DNA from 3 places in the Marinobacter sp. M1C genome. Region 2 is predicted to be linked to each of the others. Evidence: predicted binding sites of a transcription regulator. Region 2 holds the regulator's gene; each other region holds the start of a gene.
What was found. The regulator sigma-54, encoded in region 2, starts transcription at its own class of promoters, with help from an activator protein. The targets are predictions, from matches to a motif close to ANTGGCATNNANNTTGCTNT.
Positions count from the first base shown of each region.

Region 1: a site for sigma-54 is predicted at 2,495-2,514, ahead of MIH19_RS02595 (PEP-CTERM sorting domain-containing protein). Genes of this name have one in related genera too.
Region 3: a site for sigma-54 is predicted at 1,248-1,267, ahead of flgA (flagellar basal body P-ring formation chaperone FlgA). Genes of this name have one in related genera too.

Region 1 is NZ_CP092289.1:549,752-553,913, reverse strand. It holds gene MIH19_RS02605 (hypothetical protein) at 1-1,094, opposite strand, end outside; gene MIH19_RS02600 (hypothetical protein) at 1,108-1,893, opposite strand; gene MIH19_RS02595 (PEP-CTERM sorting domain-containing protein) at 1,890-2,447, opposite strand; gene MIH19_RS02590 (hypothetical protein) at 2,678-2,911, opposite strand; gene MIH19_RS02585 (3'-5' exonuclease) at 4,018-4,162, shown strand, end outside.
Region 2 is NZ_CP092289.1:3,133,919-3,138,080, reverse strand. It holds gene rapZ (RNase adapter RapZ) at 1-531, opposite strand, end outside; gene ptsN (PTS IIA-like nitrogen regulatory protein PtsN) at 584-1,051, opposite strand; gene hpf (ribosome hibernation promoting factor) at 1,137-1,436, opposite strand; gene MIH19_RS14700 (RNA polymerase factor sigma-54) at 1,480-3,012, opposite strand; gene lptB (LPS export ABC transporter ATP-binding protein) at 3,183-3,908, opposite strand; gene lptA (lipopolysaccharide transport periplasmic protein LptA) at 3,886-4,162, opposite strand, start outside.
Region 3 is NZ_CP092289.1:2,035,372-2,039,533, reverse strand. It holds gene MIH19_RS09705 (protein-glutamate O-methyltransferase CheR) at 1-255, opposite strand, end outside; gene MIH19_RS09700 (chemotaxis protein CheV) at 292-1,221, opposite strand; gene flgA (flagellar basal body P-ring formation chaperone FlgA) at 1,433-2,134, shown strand; gene flgM (flagellar biosynthesis anti-sigma factor FlgM) at 2,344-2,664, shown strand; gene MIH19_RS09685 (flagellar protein FlgN) at 2,672-3,142, shown strand; gene MIH19_RS09680 (peptidylprolyl isomerase) at 3,220-3,840, shown strand; gene mnmC (FAD-dependent 5-carboxymethylaminomethyl-2-thiouridine(34) oxidoreductase MnmC) at 3,837-4,162, shown strand, end outside.

The DNA.
Region 1 (4,162 bases), 2.2 Mb from region 2:
TAGTTGACGCCGATACGGTATGTCCCTGTCTCCAGGGATTCGCAGCTCACAAAATAGTTTTCGGGGCCATAGCCGTTCGTATCGTCCACATCTAGGAATCCGCTTAGGCCTCTGCGATTTGAGTAATAGACGTGAGTGCCGTTTGGTTCGTAAACGTGAAGATCGACATCCGGCTGACCGCCCCACTTCAGAGTTACCCGTATAGCGCCATCGCCCGCTTCAACTTCAGGAAACGGCATGGTCGCAACTAAGCCGGCAAACTCTTGATTAAAGTACCCACGGCTGACTAAAGTGGAGTCAAAGTAGGACTCATAGAAGCTATGATTCAGGATGTCGCGCCGATCGTTGAAGATCCCAGGATCATTGTCGACATTGCCGGGTAGGACGCCGACCAGAGAAAAAGATCGGGCAAGATTAATGACCCGGTCGTCATAAGCCGTCCAGTAGTTGTTAGGGCTAACCGTTGAGGCGGCAGGACTGGCAACGCCGATGACTCTGATACTGTTCTTTTTATCTGGCTCAATTCCCGCCACTGTTTGCACAGCGGAGTTCGCAAACAAGTTGCCTTGGCTGTGGGCGAAGATGATGACTCGGTGCCCGGCTTGGAGGTCCCCCTGGTACTTCTGGACGTGCTCTGACAGACTCGCCTCCCGGACGACCGCCACCGCATACATTTCTTCTAGAATGCCGGCAAAGATCTCGATCGAGGGATGTTCATATGGGAGTTGCACCTTTCTCAGCATGTTCAGGGCTGAGAGGTACTCTGCAGCAGACCAGTCGAGCCAGTCGCCATTCTCGGAAAGCTTCTGCTGAAAAACCTCCAAAACGTCATTCATCACGCCCTCAGAGCGGTTATAAGCCAACTGGAATTCGAAAGTCTCTTCGGGATAAGTGTTTTCCAACTGACTCAGGTACGCTCGTTTTAGTTCCTGTTTTGAGCTTGTCGCGTCAGCCAGAGAGTTATCCACGCCATTGCCAAAGTAAATCTTGGTGGTCGTCTGACCGCAGGAAAGATCTTGCTCGGCTGATGCGCCGAAGGAGCACAGTCCGATAACCAATGCCAGTAACACTTCTACCTTGCTGTTTCTTAACACAACCTTTCTCCTTTTAAGGTTGGCAGCCGTCTTGATTCTCTCTGTTTCCGCCAAAAAACTGGCCGGAGAGACGGTCATTGAAGATGTTGTAAGCGTGGTAGCGCTCGTCGGTATTGATGGCGAGACGCTCAACGGCTTTCACCTGCTCGCGGGCGTCATCATCGAACCGGGCGTATAGACAGTCGACCGAGTCGACGATCGACTTAGCAACCGGTTGTAATTCGTTAGCGGGATCGGCAGCACCAATGCGCATCGCTTCTTGGAGTGCTATCGCGTACTGGATCAGTGCTTTTGTCTTCTCTTCGTCAAGGTTCTGCTCAAGGATTTTCCGCTGAAGGTCATCTCTCACGCCGTCTTTGTCGCTATCGATGCCTCCCAGAGTCTCTCGGCCGGCGCTGCCTGGGTCGGGCGGCAGTCCGTTCTGTACCAGTTCGCCGTCAAACGACCACTGAAGCATGTCCATACTAAAAGGTGTTCGCCGGTTCAGCCGAATAAGGATCGCGTCCCGGCTCTGCTGGCTGCCGACAGCTGCAATGTCATCAAAGTGCACCGTTCTATCTAGGACCTCAACACCGGTGCTGACGGATGTGATGGTACCGGTGAGTCCGGTCACGGTATGGTCGTAGCTGCTTGCGACCGAGACACGATAGCTGATCTCATAGACGGTGCGTGAGATTTGCTGAGTATCTACGTTGAGGATTTGGGTGACTTCTATTTCCGATAGTGGGGCAGCTTGAGCTAATCCCCCCGAAGCCAGAGTTGCTATTGCGACTAAGAAACGAAACCGGGCGCTTTTCACCGTCTTACCCCCTTGGCGCAAGCAAATTGAGCAAGTCTTCTTCGCCAGCAAACCAGCCCCATACCGACAACTAGCAAGGTCAGGGAACTAGGCTCAGGAACGGAAATGCTATGTTGATTGATCGCGCCTGAGGCGAGGGACTCAAAAGATGAGGGATCCAGCACGGAATACTGCTGGCCCGAGAGATTGTCATTGCCGAAATAGTCAAACTCGACAGAGAAAAAACCTGTGCTCTGGCCTGGTGCCAGTATGGCAGCGTTATCCAACGCGAAAGCGTCAAAGAGCCCGCCAAAGCCAAATGCTGGAATGGCTTCAGCTACAAAGCTGTCCCATCCCTGCACAGAATTAATCAGCGTAAAGTTAGTATAGGCTTCGGCTACGTAATCGATCGTAAAATAATTGATATCAAACGGAGAGCCGACCGGATTGCTGAGAATGTAGTCGGCTTGCCAGCGATTACCGCCTAGCTCCGTATAGTCTGCGGTAACAATCGGACCAGCTTGAGCTCCCGCCATAAATCCCGTCAGAAAAAGACCGGATATGATTTTTTTCATACATAACTCCATTTGATAGTCATCCATACTTCCCAAGCATGGGATAATAGGCAATATTTTGGCCAACTAGTAAAAAACATTTAAGAGTCAAAAGATAAGAAACTTACGACCTTACTTAAAATTAATAACGTGTAAACGATTCTGACGTTTTTAATGATGCACCTGCATTGAGCTGGGCCCCGAACCCCGGACAGCGAACTGAATGTCCCGGCGAACCGATCGCGAACCGATTAACCGAAGCTGAACAGGCACTCCCAAAAAGAAAATCGGAGAGAAATGGAGATCTGGGCATTGTTGTTGAATTCAGCCTTGAGTTCCGACGCGTTCATTCGATAGGCGAAGCCTTTGCTTTGCACCACCTTCCGGCTGAGGGTGCTTTCGCTTCCCAGAAGGGCGGAAACACCGGATGGCCCAAGAGCCTTTAATAAACCTTTATAACTGTTCGCTCTTACGGTAATGGTCAACTAATCCCCCGCAGTGTTTTAAGGGTATCCTTCACTGCGGGTAACGGATCTTATGTTCATTGGGAGATAGCCTGTTTACCATAACACCTGTTGTCAGCAGTAGACGCGGGGCGGGTAAAGCCACTTTGTTTGTTTTTTGACCGACTCAGCGTGTCTGCCGGAGCGGAGGGGAAAGACCTACGAAAAACAGCTTTAACCACAGGCTTTTCCCCAAATTTTGGGGATAACTTTAAGCCGAATTACGCTTCACTGTTTCTCTCCAGCGGCAACAAAATCTGTGCCTCAGGCAACAGAGTTCATGCTAGGGCAACATTTTCTATGCTCTGACCTGGTTCCGTAATTCTAACCGTTTTCGCTCTCATGGTTCGACCATTGACGTCTATGGTTCGCTCTTTGGCTCTGACGGTTTAACCATTGCTGAATCGATAAAAAAACCATTTAAAACAAGATTTTAAAACGCTATAAGTACGTAATTTTTCAATAAAAAAAGAACTCAATCAGTAAAAATTTCGCTCCCTGTGGATATGTCTTCTCCCGTCCAGGTCTCTCAACTCCGTCTCTCGTCTAGCCCACTAATTATGGTTTTTCCTCGATAAAACATAGAGTTACGTTATATTTTTGATTCTCGCTTTAGCAATGTGCAGTCTACATTGCCTGTGGCCAACCAAGTGTTGCCTGTAGCATCCGTCACGAACCAAACTGGAAGCAAAGTACGTTTATACGGCGGCACCTGAACCATACTTAAACCTTTCAGCACCTGTTATCTGAATCCGGTTCGTGCTTTGCTCAGCAGCAACATTTTCTATGCTCTAATCTGGTTTCGTAATTCTAACTCCCGCACAGAACTAGGTATGGTGCGGGAGCTAAAAAGCAGGCAGTTTGATGGAGCTTTTGCGGGGTTTGGAACCGGTTCTATACAAAAAATCCGCACTGTTTCTCTCCAGCGGCAACAAAATCTGTGCCTCAGGCAACAGAGTTCATGCTCTGAACTGGTTCTACAGCGCCAACTCCCGCACAGAACTAGGTATGGTGCGGGAGCTAAAAAGCAGGCAGTCTGATGGAGCCGCAAAATAAAACGAGTCGGTTATGATCCAGAGTTATCAAAAATGACTTTCGCCTATGAAACTCCGGTATTAGTTGTTGATCTGGAAGCGACCTGTTGGGAGCGTCGATTAGCACCTTTTGGCGAGCGCCAAAGCACGCATAATATGGAGATTATCGAGTTTGGGTGTGCCCTGGCGACTCGGGACG
Region 2 (4,162 bases):
GTGCTTGAAACCGAAAGACTGGAACAGCAGCGCCAGTTCCTGGTCTTTGCGGCCGACCACCCGCTGTTTGACCATGTCCCGCAAATCATACATGCCCATGCCAGTGGTGTTTATGTAAAGGTCAGCCAGATTCGACAAGGGTTCCAGCAGTTTTTTTTCTGAGCTAATGGCTTCGCGCAATGACGTGTGATCGTCGCTCAGTGGGTGCTTGCGTCGGGTAGCATGAAAGCGTTGCAGCAGAGATTGCTCGTCGGCGTCTAAAAATATGATTTCAGTGCTGACGCCGGTGTCCTTCAGGCGTCCGTGAATATCTTCGAAATTGGCCAGTTCACCGGACAGGTTGCGCGCGTCTATACTCACCGCCATTTTGTGCAGGCGGCCGGCAGGCTCTTGTGCGGCAGCTTCTTTGGTCAGCGGGAACAGAAGGCCAATGGGTAAGTTGTCGATGCAGTAGAAACCCAGATCTTCAAGAACGTGCAACGCGGTACTTTTACCCGATCCGGAGCGGCCGCTAACAATAATCAGTTTCATCGTTAATACCCCTTTGAGTGCGAACGGTCGAAGTGGATCCGGTCAAGACAGATTAGCGTCCCGAGGTCATACGTTGAAATAGGGTAATGGCATCTTCCGACTGGCGCAGACGGTCACAAAAAGCCCGGTCGTTGAATTTTTCTGCAAGCTGGCTAAGCAGCTCAAGATGCTCGCTGGTGGCTTCTTTTGGCACAACCAGAGCAAAAACTAAATCCACCGGCTGGTTGTCAATGGCATCGAAGTCCACGCTTTCGCTGAGGGTGATGAGAAGGCCAATAACGTGCTCCAGGCCTTCCAGGCGGCAGTGGGGAATAGCGATGCCTTGGCCGATTCCGGTAGACCCCAGGCGCTCGCGGGCAATCAGATTGCTGAATATCTGAGTGTTGCCCAAGGTGGCGTTATGCAGGTGAATTTGCTCTGCAATAAACTCAAGAACCCTTTTCTTGCTGGACGCTGGCACGTTACAAAGTGTCAGTTCCGGGGCAAGGATGGTTTCTATAGTCAGGGATGTCTCGCTCATGGGTCGACGGTACTTCCATTAAAAAAAAGGCTGCGGCATGGTGCCATGCCGCAGCGCGTGAAGCGTTTACGCGTTGTATCCGGTGTTAGTTACCATGCATCCGGGATACTTGCTTTTCTTTGTACTTGAGGATCTGGCGGTCCAGTTTGTCCACCAGAGCGTCAATCGCTGCGTACATGTCTTCATTTTCGGCCTTAGCGTGCAATTCGCCACCGCTTATATTTACGGTAGCTTCGGCTATCTGGCGCAATTTTTCCACCTGCAGAGTCACATTGGTGTTACTAATCTGGTCGAAGTGGCGCTCCAAGCGCTGGAACTTTTCGTTCACGTACTCTTTGAGTGCTTCGGTCAGTTCGACATGATGGCCAGAAATATTGAGTTGCATAGGCTTCTCCTGCTATTGCATCGGTGTTGTTACATTGGTGCTGCTACACCAGTCGCTTTCTTTCGTTCGATGGAGGTATTTGTAGTGCCTCCCGGTATTTGGCCACGGTACGCCGTGCCACTTGGATTCCCTGTTCCCCAAGCATGGCGGCAATCTTGCTGTCGCTCAACGGTTTTTTGGAGGTTTCAACGGCTATCAGTTTTTTTATCATGGCGCGGATGGCAGTTGAAGAACATTCTCCGCCAGCATCGGTGCTGACATGGCTGGAGAAAAAATATTTGAGTTCAAAAATGCCGCGAGGTGTATGCATGAATTTCTGGGTGGTTACCCGGGAGATGGTAGATTCATGCATTTCTACGGCTTGGGCGATTTCCGAGAGGATCAACGGCTTCATGGCTTCTTCCCCCTGGTCTAGAAAACCCTGTTGATATTCCACAATACGGGTAGCCACTTTTAGCAGCGTTTCGTTGCGACTTTGCAGGCTTTTAATGAACCATTTAGCCTCTTGCAACTGATCGCGCATGTAGGTGTTATCAGCGCTGCTATCAGCGCGCTTTATCAATGAAGCATAGCTGGCATTGACGCGAATGCGCGGTGCAATTTCTGGGTTCAGCTCTACCCGCCAGCGCTCGTTGCGCTTGTACACAATCACGTCTGGAATCACGTAGTCCGGTTCGGTTCGGTCAATCACATCGCCGGGGCGCGGGTTCAGGCTGGTAATCAGCGCCAGTACGTGTTTTAGCTGATCTTCTTTTAAGCGGCTACGACGCAGCAGTTGGGCGTAGTCACGGTTGCCCAGCAGGCTGATGTAGTGGGTGATGACCATGCGCGCCTGAGAAACCCAAGGGGTGTCTGGTGACATCTGGTTCAGTTGGATTAGCAGGCATTCCTGCAAGTTGCGGCCAAACACACCGGGTGGGTCAAAAAACTGTAGGCGTCTTAGTACCGCTTCAAGTTCATCCAGTTCCAGCGGGTCGTCGTCTTGTTCGTCCTGCAGGCCGGTATAAATCTCGGCCAGCGAGCTGGTCAGGTAGCCGCGCTCGTCAACGGCGTCCATCAGGGCGTGAGCAACGGCGCGGTCGCGGTCCGTCATGGTGGTCAGGTTAAGCTGCCACTCCAGGTGATCGCGCAGGGTTTCAGCGGGCGAGTTGCGAGTTTCAAAATCGTAGTCGTTATCGTCGCCATTGCTGCTGGCCGGTGCCGGCGCCGATTGGTATACGTCGTCCCAAGCCGTATCCACTGGTAGGTCGTCTGGCAGGGTATCGGGGATTTCGTTTTCGCTGGCCCAGTCGGGACCATTTTCGTTTTCGTCCCAGTCTTTGCTGGTGTCCACCGAGGCATCTGTTGCGCTGGAGTCCGTATTTTGATCGCTGTTGGTGTCAGCGTGCGTGGATTCCTCATCGCCGTGATCGTCGTCTTCCGGTGCTTCCAACATGGGGTTGGATTCCAGTGCCTGCTGAATTTCCTGTTGCAAGTCGAGGGTAGAAAGCTGTAGCAGGCGAATCGCCTGCTGGAGCTGGGGCGTCATGGTCAGGCTCTGGCCCAGCTTGAGCTGCAAAGAAGCTTTCATCACCATTCTTGGGAATCCATTACTCGATCGGTTGGCGCGTGGCAGCCACCGAAAAAAGGTTGGCTAACCGGGGTTTGCGTTCACAAGCAAATTCTCTGCCGAGTCTACTAGAGTTCGCCGGGGAATCAACCGATTCACCTTTGGCGATGTCATCGCATGCCCACTTTTAAGGTTTATTACAGCCGGAATTCGTTGCCCAGGTAGACCTCTTTGACCTGTTGATTGGCAAAGATTTCGGCGGAGCTGCCGGAGGCAATAATATGGCCCCCGGATACAATGTAGGCGTTTTCGCAGATGTCCAGGGTGTCGCGCACGTTGTGGTCGGTGATCAGTACGCCTATGCCTTTGTCGCGTAGGTGGCGAATGATTTGCTTGATGTCGCTAACCGAGATTGGGTCCACCCCGGCGAAGGGTTCGTCCAGCAGAATAAAAGCGGGCTCCATAGCCAGTGCGCGAGCAATTTCTACCCGGCGGCGCTCGCCCCCAGACAAGGCCATACCCATACTGTCGCGGATGTGATTGATGTGAAACTCGGCTAGCAATTCCTCTAACTTCGCTTCGCGTTCCGCCCGTTTCATATTTTTACGGGTTTCCAGAATGGCAATGATATTGTCGCGCACGGTGAGCTTGCGAAACACCGAGGCTTCCTGGGGTAGGTAGCCAATGCCTTTGCGGGCACGGCCGTGCATGGGCAGCGGGGTGATGTCCTGGTTATCAATCGTAATGCGGCCGTGGTCAGCCTGCACCAACCCGACAATCATATAAAAGCAGGTGGTTTTGCCAGCACCGTTAGGGCCTAGCAGTCCGACGATTTCGCCGCTGCGAATTTCCAGCGACACGTCAATCACCACTTTTTTCTGTTTGTAGCTTTTTGCCAGATTACTGGCTCTGAGAACGGCCATCGGATTCCTGTGTGCTGCGCGGCTGGATCGTCATTTCTACCCGGCCTGACCCGGAGCCTGCTTCGGTGCTGCCTTGGGCAGTGACGACGCGGTTCACGGTGTCGTAAAGAATCAGTTCACCGCGAAAAATATTGCCAGTTTGCATGATCACTGCGTCGCGTTCAAAGGTCAGCTGCTTCTCGGCAGCAGACCAGGTTATGGTGAGGGCTTTTGCGTCGGTTTCCCCTTTTCCGTTGGCCGTGGGCTGAACGTAG
Region 3 (4,162 bases), 1.1 Mb from region 2:
CGGGTGATTATCACGAAACCATAAGGTTTCGTTGGTGGTCATAGCATCAATAACCACTTCACTCAAATTATTGCGGCCTGGACGCTTCAGGCGATCAAGTAACTCGCCAAGAGAGCCAAGCTGATTGTCTTCCAGAATCCGGCGCAGCCGGCTCTTCACCAGATACTGTTTATTGTCGCCCAGCAGAATGCCCGATGCGTTTTGTAAAAAGGTCTTGAACGCCGCGTATTCCTGAGGAGTGATTTCAGATTTCATGCATTCTCGATTCTGACAGCCTGTGAAGTAACACGTTTATTTTCCATCAATAATATCCATAACCCGCTCGGCCAGTTCGTCTGGGCTGAATTTCGCCATAAAATCGTCTGCCCCCACTTTCTGAACCATCGCTTTGTTAAACACGCCGCTCAGGGAAGTATGCAGCATAATAAACAGTTCGCTAATCAGCGGATTTTCCTTGCAGCGCGCAACCAGTGTATAGCCGTCCATTTCAGGCATTTCAACGTCGGAAATCATCATCGAGTGATGGTCCGTCGCTTTGGAACCGTCGGCGGTGATCTCCGTCAGATAGTCCAGAGCCTGCTTGCCATCATTATGGGCAACAACGTCCATACCTATGGCTTTCAAACAACGTTCAATCTGCCGCCGGGCCACATTCGAGTCGTCCACCACCAACACCGGAAGATGGCCTTGTACCCGCCCTGCACTGCGGCTGAGAATGTCTTCGCCAACGTTTTCCTTTAACGGAGCCACTTCCGAAAGAACCTTCTCTACATCAATGATTTCAACCAGTTTGTCGTCAATTTTTGTGACGGCTGTCAGGTATACATCGCGGCCTGCGCCTTTAGGCGGTGGCAGAATATCTTCCCAGTTCATATTCACAATGCCTTCCACGCCACTCACCAGAAAGCCTTGGGTTTTGCGATTGTACTCGGTAATGATCACAAAACTGGTGACCAGATCTTCTTGAGGAATGGCCGGCATACCAATCGCCATCGCCAAATCAATAATCGGAATAGTCGCGCCGCGTGTGTAGGCCACGCCGCGAACCACCGGTAGGCTGCTGGGAATGCTGAACAGCTTAGGGCACTGCAATACCTCTTTTACCTTGAACACGTTAATGCCATAAACCTGGCGCCCGCGGAGCCGAAACAATAGCAACTCCAGCCGGTTTTTTCCGACCAACTGCGTACGCTGGTTCACGCTGTCCAATACACCTGCCATAGTTCTTTCTCCCGACGGCCGGGCTAACCGGCACAGTTTTTGCTTTCTCAAGTGTCTTGAAAGAGCAATTTTTCTCACATGCGCCAAAATATCGCTATCGCATGTCAGGTTTAACGGCCAGTGCCCGCAAATCGTGATGCCACCGGAATGAATTTTTCGCAGCACAACCGGCTTTACCAACACATCGGCAAAACAGGACGCTTTCATATATATGCGCAAACACACTCTTGTCACTGCCCTTCTCGGCCTATGCCTAAGCCCGTTTGCACTGGCAAACTCTACCGCACATGACATTCACACTGCGGCTAATCTGTTTTTGCAACAGTTTGCCACAGAACAGGCCGCTGCAGGCTATGAAGTCAGCTATGAAAGTGCAAAACCCGACCCCAGATTGTCATTGGCTGCCTGCAGTGGTCCGCTGAGCGTTCATTTCAGCGGTGACCCTTGGAAATCCGGCCAGCCCTCTATGTTAATCGAGTGCAGCGGCGAGCGACCATGGCGCATGTATCTGGGTGCTACCGTAGACATTCGGGGACCGGCTTTGGTGGCTAGCCGCCCACTCGCCCGCGGCGAGCGCCTTCGCGCCGATATGTTAAGCCAGCAGACCGTTGTGGTGAATGCCAGCCGCCGTGGAACCATTGCTGAAGCGCAGTTAATCATCGGTATGGAAGTTCGTCGGTCCATTAACAGTGGCTCGCTGATCACCCCGGATCTACTTTCGGCACCCGATGCCGTGGAGCGTGGCGACCATGTTATGATCACCGCCAGCAGCGGCTCTTTTACCGTACGTTCGCGCGGGAAGGCCCTGGCCAATGCGGCGATTGGTGAGCAGGTGCTGGTAGAAAATCTTCAGTCTTTACGGACCATCAAAGGCCGAGTGACCGCGCCCGGCCAAGTGCTGATTCCGATGTAACAAACGAACGAAAAACCAGGCGACGCTGTCCGGCACTTTTTTGCCGTTTACATTGCGTAAGCCCGTGCCGCGAAAACACAAGCGGCAAAAACTAACCGGCTATTTTTTTGTAAAAATATGTTAAAGCTTTTTTGACCGCCGCCGTTACTCAGTCATAGACCATATTTTGCGCCTCGATCGGCGCCGCAACCAATACAGCAGGTACTAACATGTCCGTTGACTTCAATGGAATCAACCAAAGCCAAATCAACACCCAGCGCCCCACTGCCGACAAAGCCGGCAACGCGGCCAAAACCGCAACGGTGGAGCAGGCCACGGCCCAAAGCACGCAGGCCCGCGGTGAGAGTGTTAATTTGAGCAGTCAGGCCCGCGATCTCAAACAGCTAGAACAAAAGCTGGGCGACTTCCCGGAAATGGACGATGAGCGGATCGCTCAGATTCGCAGTGCTCTGGAAGACGGCAGTTACAAGGTAGACGCTCAACAATTGGCCCAGAAAATGCTTGATATGGATAAAAGCATATTTGGATGAATAAATTATGGCCGCTATTGATGATCTGAAAAACCTTCTTGCGCAAGATATCCGCCAGTTGTCTGCTATGGCGGATCTTTTGCGCGCTGAAAAAGAACTGCTGTCTACCTCTGACATGAAGCAGCTGCAAGCACTGACTGATGAAAAAAACGCTCAGCTAGAGCAAATTCGCGAACGCGCCAAACTCAAAATTCACGCTCTGGTTGCTATGGGCTTTCGTCCTGAGAGCGGTAATCCTTCCCGCTTTATTGCCGCCGCTGGACTAACTGAACTTCACCAACTCTGGCAACAGGCCGATCAGGCACTGACCCAGTGCCAGCAGCTGAATCAAAACAACGGCCGGGTAATGGCTCATATGCAAAAACGCCTGGCCAGATTAAGTGATATAGTGCGCGGTTCCAGCAGCCGGCAGAAACTCTACGGTGCTGGTGGCCAGCATACGGCGGTGTCATCCAGTACTATTCTGGCCAGCGCCTGAGGCGCCAGTGATCTGTTGCGCTTTGCTGCCGTCTTTTAATCATATTTTCAATCCCAATCTGCCAAGGTAGCCAGAGTATGCCCGCTGTAAAACGTTTTCTTTCCGCATTTTGCTTTTCCGTTCTGACCGCATCTGTCGCAATGTCCGGCACCGCCAATGCTGACGACAGCGCCAGCGACCTCGGCACTCAGGATTTGGTAAAAGTAGACGTGATAACCTCCGAAGGCCGTTTTACGATTCAACTCAGGCCAGACGTTGCACCGGAAACCGTGGCTAATTTTATGGATTACATGCGTTCGGGTTATTACGAAGGCACCGTATTTCATCGGGTGATTCCGGGATTTATGATTCAAGGCGGCGGTTTCACTGAACAGCTGCAGCGCAAGCAAACCAGCCCGCCCATCCGCAACGAAGCCACTCTCTCTCTGCCAAACCTGCGTGGTACCCTCGCCATGGCGCGGACGAATGCGCCAGATTCGGCTACGGCCCAATTTTTTGTCAACTTGATCGATAACGACTTCCTTAACCCCAACTCGCGCGGTGCAGGTTACGCGGTGTTTGGCAAGGTTGTTTCCGGCATGGACGTGGTTGACGCCATAGCCACTTTACAAACCGGGCCACGCCAAGGCATGAATGATGTTCCGCTTCAGACGATTAGGATTGAAAGCATGTCGATTGTTGATTCCAGTGATCAATGATCGGGCCGGCCCTTGCTCACGCTGAAGTAACCTGGCTGGGGAGTGGCAGGCTTTACTTAAACGGCGCCAGTAACCGGATTTATGACGAGCTCAGTCTGGAGAAAATACAGATACAGCACGTTGAGCGAGTCACCCACTCTCAGCAGACGGTTTTTGCCGCGGGCGAATTCGACCTCGGGCTGAACTTTCTGGCCTGCTGGCAGAACTGGATGGCTCAACGCCCTGAGCCCGGCAATGTTCTGCATTTTATTGCCCACCAGCAACACCCCCTTAGCCGCGACGATCTCGAGCGTGCAGTCTCACTCTGGCCGCAACTGGCGAA